Regions from separate parts of the Ancylobacter sp. SL191 genome, predicted to be linked through region 3. Evidence: riboswitches for the same ligand, from Rfam matches in the RefSeq annotation. Region 3 holds a riboswitch; each other region holds the start of a gene.
The links. A riboswitch is a leader RNA that binds a small molecule or an ion and turns the genes downstream of it on or off. The one in region 3 is predicted to bind cobalamin.

Region 1: another riboswitch for cobalamin. It lies ahead of OU996_RS02870 (ABC transporter substrate-binding protein); the one in region 3 lies ahead of cobW (cobalamin biosynthesis protein CobW).
Region 2: another riboswitch for cobalamin. It lies ahead of OU996_RS00090 (ribonucleoside-diphosphate reductase subunit alpha); the one in region 3 lies ahead of cobW (cobalamin biosynthesis protein CobW).

Annotation. Positions count from the first base shown of each region.
Region 1 is NZ_CP113056.1:645,968-652,291, forward strand. It holds gene OU996_RS02850 (glutamine synthetase family protein) at 1-1,197, opposite strand, end outside; gene OU996_RS02855 (ABC transporter ATP-binding protein) at 1,402-2,577, shown strand; gene OU996_RS02860 (ABC transporter permease) at 2,588-3,493, shown strand; gene OU996_RS02865 (ABC transporter permease subunit) at 3,493-4,311, shown strand; cobalamin riboswitch at 4,465-4,677, shown strand; gene OU996_RS02870 (ABC transporter substrate-binding protein) at 4,784-5,833, shown strand; gene OU996_RS02875 (FecCD family ABC transporter permease) at 5,830-6,324, shown strand, end outside.
Region 2 is NZ_CP113056.1:14,103-20,426, reverse strand. It holds gene OU996_RS00090 (ribonucleoside-diphosphate reductase subunit alpha) at 1-2,233, opposite strand, end outside; cobalamin riboswitch at 2,344-2,557, opposite strand; gene OU996_RS00085 (hypothetical protein) at 2,840-3,748, shown strand; gene OU996_RS00080 (cupin domain-containing protein) at 4,026-4,448, shown strand; gene OU996_RS00075 (beta strand repeat-containing protein) at 4,589-6,324, shown strand, end outside.
Region 3 is NZ_CP113056.1:2,403,511-2,409,834, forward strand. It holds gene OU996_RS10830 (cobyric acid synthase) at 1-667, opposite strand, end outside; gene OU996_RS10835 (NINE protein) at 834-1,058, opposite strand; gene cobO (cob(I)yrinic acid a,c-diamide adenosyltransferase) at 1,194-1,808, opposite strand; gene cobU (bifunctional adenosylcobinamide kinase/adenosylcobinamide-phosphate guanylyltransferase) at 1,805-2,317, opposite strand; cobalamin riboswitch at 2,464-2,673, shown strand; gene cobW (cobalamin biosynthesis protein CobW) at 2,790-3,851, shown strand; gene cobN (cobaltochelatase subunit CobN) at 3,995-6,324, shown strand, end outside.

The DNA of each region.
Region 1 (6,324 bases), 1.8 Mb from region 3:
GAGCGGCTCGGTCGGGCGCAGGCCCTCAACGAGGCCGAGATAGCCGCAGGCGAGCGAGGCCGCGATGACGAGATAGGGGTTGGCGTCGGAGGACGGCACCCGGTTCTCGACACGCCGCGCCGCCGGCGAGGACGGCGGCACGCGCAGGCCGGCGGTGCGGTTGTCATAGCCCCACTGCACGTTGATCGGCGCCATCGAATCGCGCGTCAGCCGGCGGTAGGAGTTCACGTAAGGCGCGAGGATCGACATCACCGCCGGCAGATAGCGCTGCTGGCCGGCGATGAAGGAGAAGAACTCCGGCGTCGGGTCGCCATCCTTGTCGGAGAAGATGTTCTTGCCGGTTTCCGCATCCACGATGGACTGGTGGATGTGCATGGCCGAGCCAGGCTCGTCGGCGATGGGCTTGGCCATGAAGGTGGCGTAGATCTTGTGCGCCAGCGCCGCCTCGCGGATCGTTCGCTTGAACAGGAACACCTGATCGGCCAGGGCGATGGGGTCGCCATGGAGCAGGTTGATTTCCATCTGCGCCGCGCCGTCCTCATGGATCAGCGTGTCGATCTCGAGGCCCTGCGCCTCGGAATAGTCGTACATGTCCTCGAACAGGGCGTCGAACTCGTTCACCGCCTGGATCGAATAGGACTGGCGGCCGATCTCCGGCCGGCCGGAGCGGCCGATCGGCGGCTTCAGCGGGTAGTCGGCATCGACATTGGGCTCGACGAGATAGAACTCGATCTCGGGCGCCACGACGGCCTTCCAGCCCTTCTTGGCGTAAAGCTCGACGACGTTCTTCAGCACCTGGCGCGGGGCCAGCTCCACCGGGCGCCCGTCGCGGTGATAGGCGTCGTGGATGATCTGCGCCGTCGGGTCGGTCGCCCAGGGCACGATCGCCAGCGTGGAGAAATCGGGCTCCATGACGAGGTCGCTGTCGACCACGACGGAGTCCACGAGGTTGTCATAAGGTGGGTAGTCCCCGGAAATCGTCTGGAAGAACACCGAGAGCGGCAGGTTCATCACCGGACCGGACAGGAACTTCGACACCGGCATGATCTTGCCGCGTCCGACGCCGGCGAGGTCCGGCACCGCACATTCGATCTCGGTGATTCCGCGTGCGGCCATCCAGGCCTTGGCTTCCTCGAGCGAGGAAACGCCGCGGGTGGACGTGACGGCGTCCGTGTCGGGACGCTTCTTCTTGGCCATGATTCACCATCCTGATGCGCTGTCTGCGCCTGTAAGAGGCAACCATGCCCCTGCAAGCGCCGTCAAGGCGGCGCGCGCGAGGAAGCGCACTGCTCGTTTACGGGCATGGTAAAATTGTTCGCATTGTGCCGTTGAGCCGCCGCACGAAGCCGGATAGCGTCGCGTCAGGGCCGGGTCATACCGGCGGGGAAAACGGGGCCAAGCATGAGCACAGGCGTCGCCGACAAGACGCAGAAGACCATCGGGGGCATCCGCCGAAAATTCGCCCCCTGGACCGACCCGCAGGCCACCCCGCTCATCCGCTACCAGAACGTGACCAAGCGCTTCGGCGAGTTCGTGGCGATCGACAATCTCTCGCTCGACATTTACGAGCGCGAATTCTTCGCCCTGCTCGGCCCGTCCGGCTGCGGCAAGACCACGCTGATGCGCATGCTCGCCGGCTTCGAGGAGCCGACCAGCGGCCAGATCACCCTCGCCGGGCACGATCTCGTCGGCACGCCGCCCTATAAGCGGCCGGTCAACATGATGTTCCAGTCCTACGCGCTGTTCCCGCACATGAACGTGTGGGACAACATCGCCTTCGGCCTGCGCCAGGACGGCATGGCCAAGGACGCGGTGGCGCACCGCGTCGAGGAGATGCTGAAGCTGGTCAAGCTCAGCCAGTTCGCCAAGCGCAAGCCGCACCAGCTCTCCGGCGGCCAGCGCCAGCGCGTCGCGCTGGCCCGCTCGCTCGCCAAGCGCCCGAAGGTGCTGCTGCTCGACGAGCCACTCGGCGCGCTCGACAAGAAGCTGCGCGAGGAGACCCAGTTCGAGCTCATGGACATCCAGATGGAGCTCGGCATGACCTTCCTGATCGTGACCCACGATCAGGAAGAGGCCATGACCGTGGCCGACCGCATCGCGGTGATGAACCATGGCAAGCTGGTGCAGGTCTCCCCGCCGGCGGTGATGTATGAGCAGCCGGCCTCGCGCTATGTCGCGGAGTTCGTCGGCGACGTGAACATCCTCGACGCGACGGTGGAAGCGATCGAGCCGCACCTCATCACGCTGCGCTGCCCCTCCGCCCCCGACATGCGCTTCAAGGTGGCGCAGGAGTGCCCGGCCCGCGTCGGCGACAGCGTGTCGCTGGCGTTCCGCCCGGAGAAGCTGCGCGTCGAGCTCGACCCGCCGGCCGATCCCACGGTGAACTGCCTCACCGGCACGATCTGGGACATCGGCTATCTCGGCGACCTGTCGATCTACCATGTGGAGTTGCCCAATGGTCAGCGCGTGAAGGCGGCGAAGCCCAACCTCACCCGCATGGTCGAGCGGCCGATCTCCTGGGAGGACAAGGTCTATGTCTCCTTCGCGCCGGATGCCGGCGTGGTGCTGACGAGCTGAGGGGACGATCATGGCGGACAAGGCAAGGGGGCGCTGGCTGGTTCTCGCCATCCCCTATCTCTGGCTCGTGGCGCTGTTCCTCGTCCCCTTCCTGATCGTCTTCAAGATCAGCCTGTCGCAGGACGCCATCGCCCAGCCGCCCTATGTGCCCACCTTCGACCTCGCGGCCGGATGGGACGCCTTCAAGGACGCCTTCAGCGAGCTGTCCTTCGACAATTACGGCTATGTGCTGAGCTGGGACAATGACTTCATCGAGGCCTATGGCTCCAGCCTCTGGATCGCCGGCATCTCGACCGTGCTGCTGCTGATGGTCGGCTATCCCATCGCCTACGCCATGGCGCGGGCGCCGAAATCCATCCGCCCGACGCTGCTGATGCTGGTGATCCTGCCGTTCTGGACCTCCTTCCTCATCCGCGTCTATGCGTGGATCGGCATCCTGTCGCCGGAAGGGCTGCTCAACCAGCTTCTGTTCGCGCTCGGGCTGATCGACGAGCCGCTGCAGATCCTCGCCACCGACACCGCGGTCTATATCGGCATCGTCTATTCCTACCTGCCTTTCATGATCCTGCCGCTCTATTCGGCGCTGGAGAAGATGGACGAGACGCTCCTGGAAGCCGCCGCGGATCTTGGCTGCCCGCCCTTCGCCGCCTTCTGGAAGATCACCTGGCCGCTCTCGCTGCCGGGCGTGTTCGCCGGCTGCCTGCTCTGCTTCATCCCGGCGGTGGGCGAGTTCGTCATCCCCGACCTGCTGGGCGGCTCCGACACGCTGATGATCGGCAAGGTGCTGTGGACGGAGTTCTCGGTGAACCGCTCCTGGACGGTGTCCTCGGCGGTGGCGGTGCTGCTCCTGATGGTGCTGGTGATCCCCATCGTGTTCTACCAGAACGTCCAGGCCCGCGAGATGGAGAAGCGTTGATGAGAAAAGGCCTCTCCTGGTTCAACGTCACCTCCATCGTGCTCGGCTTCGCCTTTCTCTATCTGCCGATCCTGCTCTTGGTGATCTACTCCTTCAACGCCTCGCGCATGGTGACGGTGTGGGCGGGCTTCTCGACCCACTGGTACGTCCAGCTGTTCCAGAACCAGCAGCTGCTCGACGCCGCCTGGGTGACGCTGCGCGTCGCCTTCATCACCGCGAGCGTCGCTACCGTGCTCGGCACGCTGGCGGCCATCGCGCTCACCCGCTACGGGCGCTTCTATGGCCGCACGCTGTTCTCCGGCATGGTCTATGCGCCGCTGGTGATGCCGGAAGTCATCACCGGCCTGTCGCTGCTGCTGCTCTTCGTGGCCGTCAGCATCGACCGCGGCTTCTGGACCATCACGCTGGCGCACATCACCTTCACCATGTGCTTCGTCTCGGTGGTGGTGCAGTCGCGCCTCGTGACCTTCGACCGCTCGCTGGAGGAAGCCGCGCTCGATCTCGGCTGCCCGCCCTTCAAGACCTTTTTCGTCATCACCCTGCCGATCATCCTGCCGGCGGTGGTGTCCGGCTGGATGCTGGCCTTCACCCTGTCGCTGGACGATCTGGTCATCGCCAGCTTCACCACCGGCCCCGGCGCGACCACGCTGCCCATGCGCATCTATTCCCAGGTGCGCCTCGGCGTGACGCCGGAGATCAACGCCGCCTGCACCATCCTCATCGGCATCGTCACCGTGGTGGTGATCTTCGCCTCCATCCTGACCAAGCGGCAGGAGATCGAGCGCCAGAAGGCGGAGCGGCTGGCGGCGGCGGGATAAGGACCGCCGCGTCGCTCAACACTAACTGAGACGGCGGCGCGCTATTGATACATTATATCTTTTAGGATAGCGTCCCCTCGGTCGCGTCGGCGATGTGACGCGGGTGGGGAGGCACCAGCCTAGGGGTGCTTGACGATGCGCCCCCTCTCCGTGTCAGATCGACCCGATCGAGGTTCTCCGGGTGTTCGCGCCCGGAGCTAAGAGGGAACCCGGTGCGGCGCTCTGCGCCAAGACCGGGGCTGCCCCCGCAACTGTAAGCGGCGAGCCCTCCACCCATCGTCCACTGGCGCGCACGCGCCGGGAAGGCCGGGTGGAGCCAGCGTTGACCCGCGAGCCAGGAGACCTGCCTCGAATCGCGAACCACCATTCGGGCGGGGTGCTCCGAAGGTTGCTGGCCATGCGCGGGCCCGAAAGGCCGCGCGGGCGCTGGTGCCCTTTGCGCGGCTCGTCTTCCTGACCAGGAAGCGACAACATGTTCAGAACGAATACCAACCTTTTCCGCCAGTCCCTGCGGGGCGGCCTTCTGGCGCTCGGCCTTCTCGCCGGCCTCGGCCTGCCCGAGACGGGCATGGCCGGCACCACCTACCCGCTGACGCTGGAGAATTGCGGAGCCAAGGTGGTGATCGACCACGCCCCGCAGCGCGTCGTCAGCATCGGCCAGGCGCAGACCGAAATCCTCTACGCCCTCGGCCTCGGCGACCGCGTGGTCGCCAGCGCGCTGTGGTTCAGCCCGGTCGCCAAACCCTATGAGGCGGTGAACGCCAAGGTGAAGCGCCTCGCCGACAATGATCCGAGCTTCGAGGCGGTGGTCGGTCAGGAGCCGGACCTCGTCGTCGCCATGTATGAATGGCACATCGGCCCCAACGGCATCATCGGCAAGCGCAGCCGCTTCGATGCGGTGAAGGTGCCGGTCTATGTCTCGCCCACCGACTGCGTTGGCAAGGACAATAGCGGAGCCGGCGACGGCGTGCGCACGCAGATGTACACGACCGAGCTGCTCTACCGGAACATCCGCGAATTCGGCGCCATCTTCGACGTCGCCGACCGGGCGGACGCGCTCATCGCGGAACTCAAGGCCCGCGAGGCGGCGGCGGTCGCGTCGGTGGCGGCGCTGAAGGCCAAGAACGTCTCCATGGCCGTCTGGTTCTCCAGCAAGGACATCAAGGGCGACGCCTTCCTCGCCGGCAAGAACGGCGTGCCGGCCTATCTGATGGCCGAGATCGGCGCGCGCAACATCATCACCACCGAGGAGGAATGGCCGCTGGTTGGCTGGGAGACCATCGCCGCCAGCGATCCCGACGTTCTGGTGCTGGTGAAGATGGACCGCCGCCGCTTCCCCGCCGACGCCATCGAGGCCAAGCTGAACTTCCTCGCGACAGACCCGGTCGCCAGCCAGCTCGCCGCGGTGAAGAACAACCGCATCGTCATCGTCGATGTCGGCGCCACGCGGCCCGGCATGGACACGGTGGACGGTCTGGAAGCCATCGCCACGGCGGTGCAGGGCTTCGGTCTCAGCCATTGAGCCACCTGGTCGTAGGGCCTAACTGGCCGGCGCGGATTGCCGTCGCCGGCCTCGCCGCCATCGCGCTGGTGCTCGCCGTCGCGCTGGCGGTGAGCGTCGGCGAGATGCCGATCCCGCTTTCCGTCGCCCTCAAGGCGCTCGGCAACGGGCTGTTCGATCTCGGCTTTCCGGTCGGGGCGATCCAGCAGGGGGTGATCTTCGAGTACCGGCTGAGCCGGGCGCTGATGGCCGCGCTGTGCGGCGGCGCGCTGGCGCTCTCGGGCGCCATCCTGCAGGCGCTGCTGCGCAACCCGCTGGCCGAGCCCTATATTCTCGGCGTCTCGGCCGGCGCCTCCACCGGGGCGGTCTGCGTAATGATCCTCGGTCTTGGCGGGGCGACGCTCGGCGTGTCCGGCGGCGCCTTTCTCGGCTCGGTGGCCGCGCTCGGCCTTGTCGGCCTGCTGGCCGCCGGGGCCGGCGGGGCGAGCGACCGGGTGATCCTGGCCGGCGTC
Region 2 (6,324 bases), 2.3 Mb from region 3:
CCCAATCGAGTGTCGTCGAGCGGTCGAGGTCGAGCGCGCCGCGCGCCTCGGCGAGTAGTTCGATACTGTCGATCGGAAGCACGCCCTGTGACCAGAGCGAGCCCTCGAACGAGGGGTAGCGTCCGCGCTCAGCGGCCAGATCCACCGAGGCGGAGATGGCGTGGAAGCTCACCGCCTCCATGCTTTCGTCGGCGAAGCGCACGGCGGCGTCGGAGCCGTAAGCGATACGCAACGCGTGCAGCGCATCCTGAAAGCCCATGATGCCGAGGCCGACGGGGCGGTGCCTCAGGTTGGAGCGCCGGGTCTCCGGGATCGTGTAGAAGTTGATGTCGATGACGTTGTCGAGCATGCGCATCGCCGTCGCAATGGTGCGCGACAGATGCGCATGGTCGAGCCCGTCCGGCGTGATGTGCGCAACCAGGTTGACCGAGCCGAGATTGCAGACCGCCACCTCGTCATGCGACGTGTTCAGCGTGATCTCGGTGCACAGATTGGACGAATGCACCACGCCGACATGGCCCTGCGGCGAGCGGATGTTGCACGGATCCTTGAAGGTGATCCAGGGGTGCCCGGTCTCGAACAGCATCGTCAGCATGCGACGCCACAGGTCGAGCGCCCGCACCTGCCGGAACACCTGCATCTCGCCACGCGCGGCCCTCGCCTCATAGGCCTCATAGGCGACCTTGAAGGCGGGGCCGGTGAGGTCGTGAAGGTCCGGCGTCTCGTCGGGCGAGAACAGGGTCCACACCCCGTCCGCCTCCACCCGCTCCAGAAACAGGTCCGGCACCCAATTGGCAGTGTTCATGTCATGGGTGCGGCGGCGGTCGTCGCCGGTGTTCTTTCGCAGGTCGAGGAATTCCTCGATGTCGACATGCCAGGTTTCGAGATAGGCGCAGACCGCGCCCTTGCGCTTGCCGCCCTGGTTGACCGCGATGGCGGTGTCGTTGGCCACTTTCAGGAACGGCACGACGCCCTGGCTCTCGCCATTGGTGCCCTTGATGTGCGCGCCCAATCCCCGCACCTGCGTCCAGTCATTGCCGAGCCCGCCGGAATATTTGGCCAGCAGCGCGTTGTCCTTGATCGCCTTGAAGATGCCGTCGAGATCATCCGCCACCGTGGTGAGGAAGCAGGAGGCAAGCTGCGCGCGCGGTGTGCCGGCATTGAACAGGGTCGGCGTCGAGGCCATGAAGTCGAAGGAGGACAGAAGCCGGTAGAACTCGATGGCCCGTGCCTCGCGGTCGACCTCGCGCAAGGCGAGCCCCATGGCGACGCGCATGAAGAAGGCCTGCGGCAGCTCGAAGCGGGTGCCGCGCGCATGCAGGAAATAGCGGTCATAGAGCGTCTGCAGGCCGAGATAGTCGAATTGCAGGTCGCGCTCCGGCAGTAGGGCTACGACAAGCCGCTCGATATCGAACCGGGCCAGTTCCGGGTCGATCCGCTCTTCCTCGATGCCGCGGGCGAGATAGGCGCGGAAATAGTCGCCATAGCGCTCGGCCATCTCCGCCTGCGTCGCCTGATCGGGCCGTCCGGCGAGGAAGCTCAGCGCCTCGCGGCGCAGCTTGTCGAGCAGCAGCCGAGCGGACACCCTGGCATAGTTCGGTTCGCGCTCGATCAGAGTGCGGGCGGCGAGGATCGGCGCCAGCGCGATCTCGTCCTGGCTGATGCCGTCATAAAGATTGCGGCGGGTCTCGACGAGGATGGCGGCGGCGGAGACATCGTCCAACCCCTGCGCCGCCTCGCCGATGACAGCTTCCAGCCGCGCGGCGTCGAGCGGCACGCGGGCGCCGTCCGCCCTGGTCATGGACAGGGACGGCACAAGCGGCGCCGCGACCTTGACCGCCGCCCGCTCGCGCGCCCGCTCCTCGCGGTACAGCACATAGGCGCGGGCGACCTTGTGGTGTTCCCCGCGCATCAGCGCGAGTTCGACCTGATCCTGCACATCCTCGATATGGAAGGTGCGGCCTGTATCGGCGCGGCGGGTGAGACCGGCGACGATCTGCGAGGTGAGGTCCGCGACGATGTCGTGCACGCGACGCGAGGCCGCGGCGCTGGAACCCTCGACCGCAAGAAACGCCTTGGTCAGCGCGACGGCGATCTTCGACGCATCGAAGGGCGTCACCGCGCCATTGCGGCGGATGAGCTGGAAGCCTGGCGTGCTGGCATGGTCCGCCGCAGGCGCGGAGAACGGATGAGGCCGGTCGGTCACCGGCACGGCATCGGAAACGAGAGACATCGGCGAACCCCAATCAGGATTGGGGGCAAAGGCCGAGCGACGCATCGGCGCGGCCGACGGCATAAATCACCGGCGGACGCGCGAACGCACCACCGGGACACCCCGCCCAGGGACGACTATGTTGCTACGGCAGGTCTCCTGGCTCGCGGGTCACCGCCTTTCGTCCGGCCTTCCCGGAACTCTCGTTCCAGTGACGCTGAATGGACGACAGGCTCGCCGCTTACAGTTGCGGGGGCAGCGCCGGCATCGCCTCATAAGGCTCACCGGCTTCCCTCTTAGCCCCTGAACCAAACGACTCAGGGGACCGAAGCGTCAACATATAGGCATCGGCGCCCAAAGTTGGTCAACATATGGTTTCAGTGTCGTATCTCGATTGAGGAGGGATTTGTCGAAACTGAAAGATCCAAGCCCTGAACTCATCGGCCAGCGACCGGCATCGTGGAGTGCCCCGCCACATGGATTGGGCATATCTGCCGCCGCTGGGATCTCACGCTGTTCGATGATGGGGCGGCGCGTTTGAACGAGCTGGCCTGCTGCGCGTGCATTGGCCTTTTAGGATCGATAGTATCTCGCCCACCTCATTGAGGAGCGCGCGCGAGGGGAACTATGGTGAGCGCCATCCGGCTCGTGTTGTCGGCAGACGAGATTCTCGCCCATCCGCATTTCAGGATGTCGCGAGACATTTATATCCGCGAAATGCTCGACCTGCACGAGAACCAGCCGGCGGATAACCGGTTGCTGATCGATGGCGGGACCGCGTCCATCTTCTTCAATGTCATCATCATGGACGCGGGCTACCGCCCCGATGTGCGCTCCACCTGGCCGACCATGCAGCTGCTGAAAAGTCGGATGGAGGCCCTTGGTATGGCAAGCGGCCGTCGCACCCATGATATTGTGCGCCGACTTATCGATCGAGAATATATCACGACCTTTCCAGCTCAACGCGACAGACGCAGCACTTTGATTGCGCCCACTGAAAAGATGCTGGCCCACGACCAGCGCTCGCTGATTGTTTATTTTCATCCATTGCATGCAATGTTCCCCCACCCTGGATATCCCGAGCCGATGCGACGGGATCCGGCCTTTCATCGCGCGGCTCGGGAAGTGAGCGTCGCGTTTCTGGCGCATGCGCAGCAGTTCATCCTGGCGAATCCGGTGATTACGTTCTTTCTGCCGCGTCAGGCCGGCCATATGATCCTGACCAAGCTCATGCATCTGTGCAGCGATCAGGACGATCATGGGGTGCCGAAGGTGTCGTTCGTTAGGATCGGCGACAGCTTCGGGGTGTCGCGCACCCATGTCCGCAAGTTGCTGCGGGAGGCGGAGAGCCTGGGCTTTGTCCGGCTGTTGGGAAACAGTGTCGCCGTCACCCCGGCCTGCCGCGCCGGCTTCGAGCGGTTCCTGGCCGATACCATGGCCGGCAATGATCTCGTCTACCGGATGGCCATGGAAAAACTGGTTTCAACGGATGCCGCCAGTGCGCAATCTATAGATGCGGCCATAGCGGGCCTCTAGTTAGGCGCGAAATAAAGCGTCGGCCGTGCCGCCTGGATCAGCCTCCTGAAGGGCTGGTATCTCAGAACCGGCGGAAATTGCTTCCCCACTTCCGAGAATATGCAGGCGAAAAGTTCCGTAACACTTCCGGAACGGCGCTTCTAATGTCTCTCCAGCTTGAGCGCGGCTTCTGGGGAAGAGGTCGATCAGGTGACTTTCAGCGCGCGCCTGCGTCGCTGACCGAGCGCCGGGCAGCGTCGGCGCGCACGCGATCGCAACATTACCATCGGGGGATGCCATGGTACCCATTGTTGTCTCAGAGAACATTGCGCGCAATCACGTGCAGGGGGCGACTGATCCGGCGGTCAACTGGCTGGGCGCCTTCGCCACCTGCGGTGGGCATGGCGCTACCCAATCCTCGACCATCGTTTACGAAATCCCTTCCGGCGGACGCCTGGGCTGGCACACCGATGCCACGGAGGAAACCCAGTATATCCTGTCTGGAAAAGGCGAGCTGCTGATGGAGGATGGCACCCAGGCCATCGGGCCGGGAAGTGTCTTCGCTCTGCCCGCTAATGTGCGGCATGACATCGTCAATACGGGCAACGAGACGCTTCACGCCGTCGCGTTCTTTGCTGCGGCCATGTTCACCCAGACGTTCGATCAGGTCATGCTGCCGCCCAATACCCACGTGCTCGGCACGCCCAACCGGGAAGGTTGAGCGCCCGCGGCACCGCCGTCCGGCGCCCGATTGATCCATCAGTTCCTGTTTCACCGGTGCCCTGAAGGGCTGCTGGGGATGAGGCGCGCCCCACGCCGCGGCTTGTTTCCGCCGGACGATTGAAGGCAAGGCGTCATCGAATGACCTGCAGGCGCGCAACACTGCTCCCGCCCGGCCGCACAGCCGCGCGCCGCACCGGGGCGCTCGGGCCGGGGGAGGTCGCGCTGCGCCGTTCGGCCCGGCTGGTAGCCGTGCTTCTGGCAACGACCGCCTTATCGACCCGGGCGGCGGCCGCCGGTGAACTTCCCACCGGCGGAACGGTGGTCTCGGGCCGCGCGACGATTTCCCCGCCGTCGGGCACCAGCGTGCTGATCACCCAGTCATCACGCAATGCCATCATCACCTGGGGCGCCTTTTCCGTCGGGGCAGGGAACACCGTGCGCGTGGAGAACGGCACGGGCGCCACATTGAACCGCGTCACAGGCTTCTCGCGCTCGCAGATCGACGGCAGCCTTTCTGCCTCCGGCAGCCTCTATCTGGTCAATCCCAACGGCATCACCGTCGGCCCAACCGGGCAGGTGACGACGGGCGGCAGCTTCATCGCCTCCACCCATGACGTCTCCGACGCCGAGTTCAATGCCGGCGGGGCCATAACCTTCCGCGGCTCCAGCCCCGCGAACGTTATCAATTACGGCACCATCGGATCGTTGGGCGGCGACGTGGCGCTGATCGCCCGCAAGGTCGAGAATGCCGGCACCATCACCGCGCCCAACGGCACAGTGGGCCTTGCCGCCGGCTATGAGGTGCTGGTGCGCGACGCAGCCCTCTCAGACGGCAAGTTCGTGGTGAAGGTGGGCGGCGGCGATACGCAGGCCAAGACCACCGGTGTCATCAGGGCCGCCGAGGCAGAGCTGAAGGCGAATGGCGGCAATGTCTATGCGCTGGCCGGCAACACGGCCAGCATCACCAAGGCCACCGGTGTCGCCAGCAAGGGCGGACGTATCTTCCTGACTGCCGGCGACGGTGGAAGTGTCACCGTCAGCCAGAAGGTTTCCGCGCGCGCGCCGGCCAGCAACGGCAAGGCCAAGGGCGGCGAGATCCGCGTTTCCGGCGGCACGGTGAAGGTGTCGGGAAAGCTTGATGCCAGGGGCGAGGGGGATACGGGCGGCACCATCGTTGTGACCGGCCGGGACATCGCGCTGGCTTCCGGGGCAGAACTGGATGCGAGCGGCACTGCCGGCGGGCTGGCGCTCGTCGGCGGCGACTATCAGGGCGGCTATGACGCCACGACCAGATATCTGGCGGAAGACGTAGCGACCGCACGGACCACGACCGTCGAGTCGGGCGCCGCCATCCGCGCCGACGGCACGGCGGGGGCCGGTGGGCGGATCGTGGTGTGGTCGGACGGACAGACGCGCTTTGCCGGCACCATCTCCGCGACCGGCGCCGGCGCGGCTTCGGGCGGCGATGCGGAAGTCTCGGGCAAGGCGCTACTCGCCTATGAGGGGGCGGCGGATCTGCGCAGCGAACGCGGCGCCTTCGGCACGCTGCTGCTCGACCCCTATAATCTGACCATCTCAAGCGCTTCGAGCAGCGGGATGTCCGGCTTCAATGCCGCCGCCAACAACAGCATTCTCAATGTCACGACACTGACCAATGCCCTCGCCACCGCCAATGTGGTGGTCACGACGGGGTCCGACGGCTCGCAGGCCGGCAATATCACGGTGGCCAATGCCGTGACCTGGAGCAGCGGTTCAACGCTGACCCTGTCGGCCTATGGCTCCATCGCGGTGAATGCCGACATCACCGGCGGCGCAGGCTCGTCCATCGTGCTGCACGCCGATAATACGGGCACGGGGACCGGTACGGTCACGTT
Region 3 (6,324 bases):
GGAAGAAGGGAATGAGGCCGAGCGCCGGCCAGCCGGTACGAGCGGCGATCTCATCCATGCCGGCGGCGAACAGGGCCGGGTCGCCGCGGAAGCGGTTGACCAGAAAGCCGCGGATCATCGCCGCATCCTCTTGGGGAAGCACGGCTTTTGTGCCGACGAGGCTGGCGATGACCCCGCCGCGGTCAATGTCGCCGATCAGGATGACGGGAACATTGGCCGCGCGGGCAAAACCCATATTGGCGATGTCGCCGGCGCGCAGATTGATCTCGGAGGCCGAGCCGGCGCCTTCCACCAGAACGAGGTCGGCCTGTCCGCGCAGATGCGCATAGCTCTCCAGCACGGCGGCGAGCAAAGTGGGTTTGAGCTTCTGGTAGTCGGCGGCCCGGGCGTTGCCACGCGAGCGGCCCTGCACGACGACCTGCGCGCCGATCTCGCTCTGCGGCTTCAAGAGCACCGGGTTCATATGGACCGAGGGCGCCACCCGCGCGGCGCGCGCCTGCAGCGCCTGCGCGCGGCCGATCTCGCCGCCATCTTCGGTGACGGCGGCATTGTTCGACATGTTCTGCGGCTTGAACGGGCGGACCTCCAGTCCGCGCAAGGTGAAGGCGCGGGCGAGGCCGGCCACCAGCAGCGACTTGCCGACATCCGAGCCGGTGCCCTGGAACATGAGGGCCAAAGGCTGGCGAGGGGGAGATGTCACGCGCCCGCTCCCCGCTTCAACGTCGTCATGGCCGGGCTTGGCCCGGCCATCCATGTCTTTGATCGCGCACGCGATTCAACCGAAATCGTGGGCCCCCGGACCACGTCCGGGGATGACGGCGTGACGAGGGGCCTCAGCCGCGCCGTGTTTCCAGATAGTCCACGCGCCGCTCGAGATTGGACTCGCGCACCATGCCGGGGATCAGGAACAGGTCGATGATCTGGCCGATGCCGAGCAGGCCGAGGGTCAGAAGCCACAGCGCGCCGGTCCAGTAGCGGCCGGCGTAGAAGCGGTGGATGCCGCAGACGCCGATGAGGCCGAAGAACCAGAACAGATAGGCGACCGGGGTGGATCGCATCGGGGCATTGCTCCGTCATGTCAACACGCCGCGACAGCCGGCGTCCTCCTAGAGATAGGAAGCGACGTGCCGGATTTCGAGATCGCACGGGCCAGGCGCCACGGGATATTTCGACACGGCGTGGCTCGGGGGGCATCAGAACTCGATGCCTTTCTGCGCCTTCACCCCGGCTTTGAAATGGTGCTTCACCAGCGCCATCTCGGTGACGAGATCGGCGGCCTCGATCAGCGACGGCTTGGCGTTTCGGCCGGTCACGACGACGTGCAGCCCCTCCCGCCGCGTGGCCAGTGTGGTGACCAGTGTGTCCAGCGGAAGGTACTCATAGCGCAGGGCGATGTTCAGTTCGTCCAGGATGAGCAGGCCGATGCTCGGGTCGGCCATCAGCTCCTGCGCCTTCTCCCACGCCCGCGTGGCGGCGGCGATGTCGCGGGCGATGTCCTGCGTCTCCCAGGTGAAGCCCTCGCCCATGGAATGCCACTCGACCCGGTCGCCGAAGCTCTCCAGCGCCGCCCGCTCGCCGCTGTCCCACGCGCCCTTGATGAACTGCACCACGCCGACGCGCCCGCCATGGCCGAGCGTGCGCAGAGCGAGGCCGAAGGCGGCGGTGGATTTGCCCTTGCCCGGCCCGGTATGGACGATGAGCAGGCCCTTCTCGATGGTCTTCTCCGCCACCTCGGCGTCCTGCACCGCCTTGCGCTTTTCCATCTTGGCGCGGTGGCGGGCAGCCTCTTCCGGGGAAATTGCGCTCATCTCTCGTCCTTCACCATCATGGGCAGCCCGGCGACCATGAAGATCACCCGCGTCGCCCGGGCGGCGACCATCTGATTCAGCCGGCCCTGCGCATCGCGAAAACGCCGGCCCAGCGCGTTGTCCGGCACGATGGACAGGCCCACCTCGTTGGAGACCGCGACCACCGGCCCGTCATGGGTGGCCAGCGCCTCCACCAGCGCCGCGCATTCGGTGGCAAGGTCGGCGTCGGCCAGCATGCGGTTGCTGAGCCACAGCGTCAGGCAATCGACCAGCACCGGCGCGCCGGCGGGCAGGGCGCTCACCGCCGCCGCCAGATCATGCGGGGCGTCGATCGTTTCCCAGCCCGGCCCGCGCCGGCCGCGATGCTCGGCGATGCGGGCGGCCATCTCGTCATCCCAGGCCTGCGCCGTGGCGATGTAGCGCCAGGGCGGGGGGAGCGCCTCGATCAGGGATTCGCCATGACGGCTCTTGCCCGAACGGGCGCCGCCGAGCACGAGCGTCAGCGCCATGAGTCACCCGTGGCCGACAGGCGGCGTATCGTCATCACTCTTCCCATACCCCTGCCCGATGAGCGGCGGACTATAGCGGGGGCGGTCCGCCGGGCAACCGCGCCGTGGCGGGTGTGGGCGGTTTGACTTTCCCGCCCAAGGCCCCTTTAGTGCCGGTGACCATCGGTTTCCGCGTCTTCGGGCGCGGGACGAAGAGGGAATGCGGTGCGGAGGGTTCGGACCCTCCTAATCCGCGGCTGCCCCCGCAACTGTGAGCGGCGAGCCTGCGCCGAAAGCCACTGGGACATCCCCCGGGAAGGCGGCGACGAGGCGGCGACCCGCGAGCCAGGAGACCTGCCGAAGGTTCGGTGCTGAAAGCCGGCGGGGTGCCCGGCTGTCAGGCAGAGCCGCGCCTTTGGCGGCCTCTCGCGTGGCGATTCCCGCCGCGACCGGCGCATCCCGTCAACCGATTGGCTTGCGTGGAGACGCCATCATGAGCAGCGCCGTTCCTAACTCCCTGTCGCGGGTGCCCTGCACCATCGTCACCGGCTTTCTCGGCTCGGGGAAGACGACGCTGATCCGCCATGTGCTGGAGAACGCCAAGGGCAAGCGGCTCGCGGTCATCGTCAACGAGTTCGGCGATGTCGGCATTGACGGCGAGATCCTGCGCGGCTGCGGCATCGAGACCTGCCCGGAGGAGAATATCGTCGAGCTTGCCAATGGCTGCATCTGCTGCACCGTGGCGGATGATTTCGTGCCGGCGCTCGACGCCATTCTCTCCCGCGTGCCGAAGGTCGATCACATCCTGATCGAGACCTCGGGCCTCGCGCTGCCCAAGCCGCTGGTCCAGGCCTTCCACTGGCCGGCGATCAAGAGCCGGGTGACGGTGGACGGCGTCGTCGCGGTGGTGGATGGCGAAGCGCTGGCGGCGGGCCGCGTGGCGCATGACCATGACGCGCTGGCCGCCCAGCGCGCGGCCGATGACAGCCTCGACCATGACGACCCGATCGAGGAAGTGTTCGACGACCAGATCGCCTGCGCCGATCTCGTCATCATGACCAAGACCGACCTGATCGACGCGGCGGGCCTCGCCACGGCGCAGGCGGCGCTGGCGGGCGAGCTGCCCAAGGGCGTGCGCGTGGTTTCCATCACCGAGGGGCGGATCGACCCGGCGGTGCTCATGGGCCTCGGCGTCGGCACCGAGGACGACATCGAGAACCGCAAGACCCATCACGATGACGAGCTGGACCACGACCATGACGATTTCGACAGCTTCGTCGTCGAGGTGCCGGAGATCGCCGATCCCGCCGCCTTCGCCGCCCGCATCGCCCGCGCGGCGGACGAGGCGGATGTGTTGCGGGTGAAGGGCTTCCTGCCCGTCGCCGGCAAGCCGATGCGGCTGCTGGTGCAGGCGGTCGGTCCGCGCGTTGCCCATCATTATGACCGCGCCTGGGGCAGCGAGGCGCGCACCGGCCGCCTCGTCGCCATCGGGCTGAAGGGTCTCGACCGGGCGAAGGTGGAAGCCATCCTCGCCGGCGAGAGCGTGGCGGCGTGAGGCGGCCCCATCCCCTTGCCAACCGTCATGGCCGGGCTTGGCCCGGCCATCCACACCTTCGGCCGGAGCACCGGCGCGAACAGTCGTGGATCCCCGGGCCAAGCCCGGGGATGACGGCGTTCTGACGGGAGACCCGCCACCCCATGCACATCCTCACCACCACCTCGACCAGCCTCGACGATCTCGCCGAGCCGGTGGACCTCGGCCAGACGCCGGGGGAGGTGGTGGTCGTCTCCTTTACCGACAGCGACCTCGCGGCGCTGGCGCGGGCGCAGGAGACTGAGGAGGCAAGGGTGCCCGGAGCACTCCCGAGCCTGCGCCTCGCCAGCCTGCGCGATCTCAAGCACCCGATGTCGGTCGATCTGTGGATCGAGGGCGTGGCGGTGCAGGCCCGGCTCGTCGTGGTGCGGCTGCTGGGCGGGCTGGACTGGTGGCGCTATGGCGTCGAGCGGCTGGGGGCGGAGGCGCGGGCGCGCGGTTTTCACCTCGCCGTGCTGCCGGGCGAGGACCGCGACGACCCGCGGCTCGCCGAGGCCTCGACCGTGCCGGTGGAGGAACTGGCGGCGCTGCTCGGCTATTTCCGCGCCGGCGGGCCGGACAATATGCGCGCGCTGCTGCGGCGTATGGCGGGTTTCGCCGGGCGGGCGCTTGAGGCGGGCGAGCCGGCGCCGGTGCCGCTGGCGGGGTTTTACGCGTGGGGCGGGGGGGCTTCGGAAGCGAGCGGGGCTTTTCCTTCCACGGGCGTTGCTTCCCCCTCACGGGACGGGGCTTCCCCCTCACCCAACCCTCTCCCCCAGGGGGAGAGGGCTTTTTCCGCCGGTGCGACGCTCCCTGCTCCCTCTCCCCGTCGGGGAGAGGGTTGGGGTGAGGGGCCTTCCACCACCTCCGCCCCCACCATCCCCCTCATCTTCTACCGCTCCATGTGGCTGGCCGGTGATACCGCGCCGGTGGATGCGCTCTGTGCCGCGCTGGCCGCGCGCGGGCTCGCGCCACGGCCGATTTTCGTCGCCAGCCTGAAGGAGCCGGTCTCCATCGCCTTTCTGCGCGAGGCACTGGCGGGGATGAGCCCGGCGGCAATCGTCACGCTCACCGCCTTCGCCGCCGCTGATCCGGGCGAGGCGACGGTGCTCGATACGCCGGGCGTGCCGGTGTTGCAGGCTATCGTCGCCACGACCAAGCGCGAGGCGTGGCTGGAGGGCGTGCGCGGGCTGACCAGCGCGGACCTCGCCATGCATGTCGTGCTGCCGGAACTGGATGGACGCGTGCTGGCGGGCGCGCTGTCCTTCAAGGCGCCGACGGAGAGTGCCGCCGTGCCGGGCTTCACGCTGCTGGTGAACCGGCCCGAGCCCGACCGCGTGGCCGCCATCGCCGACCGCGTGGCGGCGCTGGCCCGGCTGCAGGTGACGCCGCGCGCGGAGCGTCGGGTGGCGGTTCTCATGCCCGATTATGCCAATGCCCCCGGCCGCACCGGCTGGGCGGTGGGCCTCGACGTGCCCGCCAGCGTGCGGGCGCTGCTCGGGGACATGGCGGCGGCGGGCTATCGGGTGGAGGGCGTGCCGGCCGATGAGCGGGCGCTGCTGGAGGCGGTGACCGCTCCCGACCGTCATGGCCGGGCTTGGCCCGGCCATCCACGCCTTGGCCGCGACGCACCCGGTCGTGAGGAAGACGTGGATGCCCGGCCCAAGGCCGGGCATGACGGTGTTCTCCCCCTCGCCGCCTACCGCGCGCATCTCGCGAGCCTTCCCACGGAGGCCGTCGCCGCCGTTCATGCCGCGTGGGGCCCGCCGGAGGATGATCCGAGCCTCACCGACGGCGCCTTCCGCTTCCGCGCCGCGCGCTTCGGCAACATCACCGTCGCGCTGGCGCCGGAGCGGGGCGATGTAAGCGAGCGGCGGGCGCAGTATCACGACCCGGCCCTGCCGCCGCGCCACGGGCTCATCGCCTTCGGCCTGTGGCTGCAACAGAATGCCGATGCGCTGGTGCATATGGGCGCGCATGGCACGCTGGAATGGCTGCCGGGCAAGCATGTCGCGCTGACGCGCGGCTGTTTCCCCGAGCTGGTGCTGGGGGCGCTGCCCGTCGCCTACCCGTTCATCACCTCCAATCCCGGCGAGGCGGCGCAGGCCAAACGCCGCATCGCCGCCGTCACCCTCGGCCATTTGCCGCCGCCGACGCTGGAGACCGGACTTGCCGGCGACGCGGCCGAGCTGGAGCGGCTGGTCGATGAGTACGCGCAGGCCGACGGGCTCGACCGGCGCCGGCGCGAGCGTCTGGCGACGCTGATCGTCGCCGAGGCCGAGCGCACCGGGATCGCCCGCGACGCCGGGCTGACCGGCACGGCATCGCCGGACGAGGCGCTGAAGGAGATCGACGCCTTTCTCTGCGACATCAAGGAGATGCGGCTCAAGGACGGCTTTCATATCTATGGCCGCGGCGCCTGCGGGCAGGCCGAGCGCGACGGGCTGCTGGCAGC